2 regions of the Enterococcus sp. AMC1252 genome follow, and region 2 is predicted to be linked to the other one. Evidence: predicted binding sites of a transcription regulator. Region 2 holds the regulator's gene; the other holds the start of a gene.
The links. The regulator HrcA, encoded in region 2, represses chaperone genes, less so after heat shock. The targets are predictions, from matches to a motif close to TTAGCACTCNNNNNNNNNGAGTGCTAA.

Region 1 (3,217 bases), 1.0 Mb from region 2:
ATTTAGCTAAACGTTCCTGTAGTTTTTCACGGTCAAAATCTGATGTTGTTTCAGCAATTTGATTTTTGATCAATTGAACACGAGCATCGATTGCTGCTTTTTCTCCTGCGCCTTCAACGATAGTTGTATTGTCTTTATCTACAACAACTTTACTTGCATTCCCAAGATTTTCAATTGTTGTATCTTTTAATTCAAGTCCTAGATCATCAGTGATTACAGTACCACCAGTTAAGATAGCGATATCTTCAAGCATTGCTTTACGACGGTCACCAAAGCCTGGTGCTTTAACAGCCACAACGTTGAATGTTCCACGGATTTTGTTTAAAACTAATGTTGGTAATGCTTCTCCATCAACATCATCAGCAATAATCAATAGTGGACGGCTTTGTTGTAAAATTTGTTCTAACAACGGTAAGATATCTTGGATATTAGAGATTTTTTTATCAGTGATCAAGATATATGGATTTTCTAAAGCTGCTTCCATCTTATCATTATCCGTCACCATATATTGTGATAAATAACCACGGTCAAATTGCATTCCTTCAACTACATCAAGTTCTGTTTCGATTCCTTTTGATTCTTCAATCGTAATAACACCGTCATTGCCAACTTTTTCCATTGCGTCAGCGATTAATTGCCCAACACGATCAGAACCAGAAGAAACAGCTGCCACTTGTGCAATTGCTTCTTTAGAATCTACAACAGTTGAAATATTGTGTAATTCTTCAACAGCAGCTTTTGTCGCTAATTCGATTCCACGGCGGATTCCTAATGGATTAGCACCAGCAGTAACGTTTTTCAATCCTTCACGGACGATTGCTTGCGTTAATACGGTCGCAGTTGTTGTACCATCTCCTGCGATATCATTAGTTTTAGAAGCAACTTCAGAAACTAATTTCGCTCCCATATTTTCAAAGTGATCTTCTAATTCGATTTCTTTTGCAATCGTTACGCCATCATTTGTGATTAATGGTGATCCAAAAGATTTTTCTAAAACAACGTTACGACCTTTAGGACCTAATGTTACTTTTACTGTATCCGCTAAAATATCTACTCCACGAAGCATTGCTGCACGCGCATCTTCTGCAAATTTAATTTCTTTTGCCATAATTCCTTCACCTCAAAATTTTATTTTTTCTATTTAAAATGGTTGATTACGTTAAATAATGATTACTCGACGATAGCAATGATATCTTTGCCAGAAACGATCAAATAGTCATTTCCTTCGTATTTAACTTCTGTTCCTGAATATTTTTCAAACATTACTGTGTCGCCTTCTTTAACATCGGCAGGAACTTTTGTGCCGTTTTCTAATACACGGCCTTCACCGACTGCGATAACTTTTCCTGTTTGAGGCTTTTCTTGGGCGGCTGATGCTAAGACGATGCCTCCGACTGTTTTTTCTTCTTCTTTCGCGACTTCAATAACGACGCGATCGCTTAATGGTTTTAACACAATAAATCCCTCCATAAAAAATATTTATCATTTTTAGCACTCTTCATTACCGAGTGCTAACTCACACTATTTATAATACTCATTTCCCTTTCGTTTTGCAAGTCTTTTGACTAATTTTATCAAATTATTCTACTACTAGATTTAAGCTGCATTCCGTTTTAAGGATTCTACCAATCAAATACCTTAAAGCCTTCCACGTTACATTACTCTATTCCTTCGTCATTCTTCATTTCGTGGTAAAATATAGATTAGAAAGAGAGGCGATTGAAATGAAACAACGAATCACAGGAGCGTTAACGATAACAGGTCTTTATTTAATTATTGCAAATGTCGGTAATTTCTTTTTTGGAGTGAGCAGACGTTTCGACTGGACAACTACTTTATGGGAAGCTGCTTTTTTCTTCGTATTTATCTTTCTACTACTAGGGTATCGAAATAATCATAAAAAATAATCATCTGCTAAAATCGCAGTTGGCTATGGTATACTTTTAGTATTCTGAAACAATTGAAAGGAGTTTTGTATTTTGAAACCAACCAATATGTCTATAAAAAAATTAAGCATTGCGACAATCTTATTATATGGCGTCGTGTTTTTTTCACCATTTATTTTCAGACTGTTTTCACCAGATATCGTGATTGCAGGAACAACCTTCACTTATATTTGTGGTGCTAGCTTAATGATCTGGCTTTATTACAAAAATAAAAATTCTGCTACGACAATCGTTGAAAAAGAGGCTAAATTGACTTCTCCGGTCTTTACTACCTTACTTGGTTTCAGTGGGATTTTAATCGCAATGATTATTCAAGCCGTTGTTCTTAGTATAGAAACAGCCATCACAGGAGCTGAGCCTAGTTCAGAAAATACTCAAAATATTATTGCTATAATTCTGACTAATCCACTTTTTATTTTAGCAACGACTATTGGTGGTCCTATTATGGAAGAATTTGTATTTCGCCGTTCTTTGATCGGTTTAACGGAAAAATATACAGGCTTTTGGATTTCTGCTATCATTAGTTCTTCCTTGTTTTCACTTATCCATCAAGACGGTCATTTTTTTGTCTATTTTTTCATGGGCTTCTTTTTTGCCTTCTTGTATAAAATGACTGGAAAAATTTGGACTTCAATTATTGCTCATTGTGGCATGAACACGCTGGTTGTAATTGCTCAATTAGCCTTACATTATGGAAATATCAAACTGCCTAAATAAATTTTACAATATAAAAACCCCTGTGAGTGCATTTTTTATCAGAAGTGCACTCACAGGGATTTTTTTATTACTCTTTCTCTTCTTCAACTTCAGTGTCAATTAACTCACTGTCATGATGCAAGAAGTAAATCAACGTTTGTAATTCATTCGTCAAATCTACATTTTGAATCAACACATCTGGCGGCGCAACTAAACGAGCAGCGGTAAAGTTCAAAATTCCTTTCACTCCTGCATCGGCTAGCTGACTTACGACTTCTTGTGCTTTTCTAGCTGGCAAAGTCAAAATAGCCACTTCGATTTGCTGTATGCGAATCTGTTCCATCATATCGCTCATTGGATAAACTGGTATTCCGTCGACAATTCTACCAACAATGTCGTCGTTAACATCAAATGCACAACTTACTCGAATACTATTACTTTGATGAAATTTATATTTCAGTAAGGCACTTCCTAAGTTCCCTACACCAATCAAAGCTACATTCGTTAGCTCATCATCATTCAATGTTTTTGCAAAGAAATTCATTAGATTCTCTACATCATATCCGTAACCACGT
Region 2 (3,217 bases):
GAATTGGAGGAAAAAAATTGAAAAATGATAAAATGTCAGCCTATATACATATTCCGTTTTGTGAACACATCTGTTACTACTGTGATTTTAACAAGGTATTTTTAGAAGGTCAGCCGGTAGATGAGTATATTCAAAGTCTTTTGACAGAGATCCGTTTAACCAAAGAACAATATCCAAGTAATAATACTGAAACGATCTATATTGGAGGCGGAACACCAACTTCGCTTTCGGCGAAGCAATTAGCTATTCTATTGAAAGGTGTGCGCGAGCTTTTGCCTTTTGATGATAAAAATGAATTTACCGTAGAAGCAAATCCTGGCGATTTGACCCAGGAGAAGTTACAGGTAATGAAAGAATATGGTGTAAATCGCTTGTCGATGGGTGTTCAGACATTCGATAATCAGCTACTAAAAAAAATTGGACGAAAACATACGGCTGAAGATGTCTATGAAACGATGAAATTTTTAGAGAAAGAAGACTTTTTAAATGTGAGCATCGATTTGATCTATGCTTTGCCTGGGCAAACGTTAGAAGGATTTAGAGATACGTTAAGACGTGCGATCGAACTTGATTTACCGCACTATTCACTTTATTCTTTGATTTTGGAGAATAAAACAATGTTTATGAACTGGGTACGTCAAGGTCGCTTACAATTGCCGGATCAAGAAGTTGAAGCGCAGATGTTTGAAGAAACCATTATAGCAATGGAGAAAGCTGGACGTCCCCAATATGAAGTTAGTAATTTTGCATTAAAGGGTCAAGAAAGTCAGCACAATTTGGTTTATTGGAACAACGATCATTATTACGGATTTGGTGCTGGAGCGAGTGGTTATTTAGGGCATACACGCTATCGCAATCACGGACCGATCCAACATTATCTAAAGCCGTTAAGAGAAAATCAACTACCAACTGTTGAAACAGAAATATTGACACTAAACAATCAAATGGAAGAAGAACTTTTCTTAGGATTACGAAAGATGAGTGGTGTATCAAAATTACGATTTAAAGAAAAATTTGGTGTATCATTGAATCAAGTATATGAACGTACGATTCCGAACTTGGTTCAAAAAGGACTGTTAATTGAAAATGAAAGCCATATCCAGCTCACGGAACAGGGTCTTTTTGTTGGGAATGACGTGTTTGAAGAATTTCTGATTGATAAAGAATGATAAAGTAGTATTTATCGATACAATTAAGAACGAAACTAGAGTTAAAACTCCATTAGTTTCGTTTTTTTTTATTGTTTTAGCACTCAGATATAAAGAGTGCTAAAAAAGTGTGTTTTTCTCTTGACAATTTTGAAAGAAATTGCTATATTAATAATTGTATTAGCACTTGAACAACATGAGTGCTAATGAAGGGTGGTAACTATGATAACAGAAAGACAAAAGAATATTTTGCGACTTATCATCCAAGAATACACGAATACAGGAACTCCTGTAGGATCAAAGAAATTGATGGAAGAAGGAATCAAGTCAAGTTCTGCAACGATTCGTAATGATATGAAAGCCTTAGAAGAACATGGATTGCTGTTAAAAACGCACTCGTCGTCTGGCAGAATTCCTTCAATGGATGGTTATCGTTATTATGTGGATCATTTACTAAGCCCCGCTGAAGTTGAACATGATGAATTAGAAACAATTCGTCGTTCTTTTGGCAAAGAGTTCCATGAAATCAATGATATCATTGAACAATCGGCTGAGATCCTTTCGGATTTGACTAGCTATACAGCATTTTCGTTAGGCCCAGAAGTAAAAGAACGAAGGCTAACAGGTTTTCGGATCGTTCCTTTGAATGAGCGACAAATTATTGCTGTAATCGTTACAGATAAAGGCAATGTTGAAAGCCAAGTATTTGCAATTCCTGCTTCTGTTTCCAGCCAAGATTTAGAAAAGATGACGCAAATCATCAATGATAAGCTTGTCGGACAACCGTTATTGACTGTTTATCATCGACTGAGGACGGAAATTCCGATGATTTTACATCGATATTTTCAAACGCCTGAAGGGATGATGAATTTATTCGATGCAATGTTAGGGCATGCTTTTGAAGAAAAAGTTTTTGTTAGTGGCCGTATGAATGTATTGGATTTTGGAATGAAGCAAGACATTGATCAATTAAAATCTGTTTATTCATTTATGCAAAATACGGATGCACTCACACATTTATTGTCGACAGATGAAAAGACCGATACTCAAATAGCAATTCGAATCGGTTCAGAAATAGGCAATGATTTGCTTGATAACATGAGTATGATCACCGCGACCTATGAAGTGACAGGTCACGGTAAAGGGACCATTGCATTATTAGGACCTACTAGTATGCCATATTCAAAAATGTTTGGTTTAGTGGATGTTTTCCGCCATGAACTAGCTTCAAAACTTGGTGCTTATTATCGTTTTCTTGATGAATAAGTAAAAAGTTAAAATATAGAATTTTATTAATTCTACGGAAATGAGAAGGGAAGTTGCCAGAGTGAGTAAGAAAGAAGAAACAAATGAAGAAATACAAGAAGAACATATGGAAGCTATCGATGATTCAGGAGTTTCAGAAGTAGAAGCTGAAATGACTGAATTAGAAAATGCTCAAGCTGAATTATCAGAAATGGAAGATAAGTTTCTTAGAGCACGTGCTGAAATTGCTAATATGAGCAATCGTTTTAAAAATGAACGTGAACTACTGGTTCGTTACCGATCGCAAGACTTAGGAAAAAAATTATTACCTTCGATCGATAATCTAGAACGTGCGATGGCAATTGAAGTGGATGATGAACAAGGAGCAAGCCTTAAAAAAGGTATTTCAATGGTTCTTGAAAGTTTACAAGCAGCATTGAAAGAAGAGGGTATCGAAGAAATCCCGACAATGGGTGAAGTTTTCGATCCTAATTTACATCAAGCAGTCCAAACGATTCCAGCAAGTGATGAAACACCTGCGGATACTATCGTTGAAGTGTTGCAAAAAGGGTATAAATTACATGACCGCGTTTTACGAGCAAGCATGGTAATTGTTGCACAATAGCAACCAAGTTAAGATGCTTGTATTATATAAATTGAATATTAAAATCAAAATGAAGATAGGAGATCATTAATTATGAGTAAAATTATTGGTATTGACTTAGGAACAACAAACTCAGCAGTTGCAGTATTAGAAGGTGGAGAAGCAAAAATCATTGCAAATCCAGAAGGTAACCGTACAACACCTTCAGTAGTATCATTTA

Region 1: the regulator HrcA is predicted to act here: its motif matches at 1,489-1,515, upstream of groES (co-chaperone GroES).

What each region holds. Positions count from the first base shown of each region.
Region 1 is NZ_CM177097.1:1,376,097-1,379,313, reverse strand. It holds gene groL (chaperonin GroEL) at 1-1,108, opposite strand, end outside; gene groES (co-chaperone GroES) at 1,171-1,455, opposite strand; gene AC4BB5_RS06410 (hypothetical protein) at 1,725-1,907, shown strand; gene AC4BB5_RS06405 (CPBP family intramembrane glutamic endopeptidase) at 1,995-2,663, shown strand; gene AC4BB5_RS06400 (redox-sensing transcriptional repressor Rex) at 2,731-3,217, opposite strand, start outside.
Region 2 is NZ_CM177097.1:2,382,976-2,386,192, reverse strand. It holds gene hemW (radical SAM family heme chaperone HemW) at 33-1,169, shown strand; gene hrcA (heat-inducible transcriptional repressor HrcA) at 1,371-2,414, shown strand; gene grpE (nucleotide exchange factor GrpE) at 2,476-3,018, shown strand; gene dnaK (molecular chaperone DnaK) at 3,091-3,217, shown strand, end outside.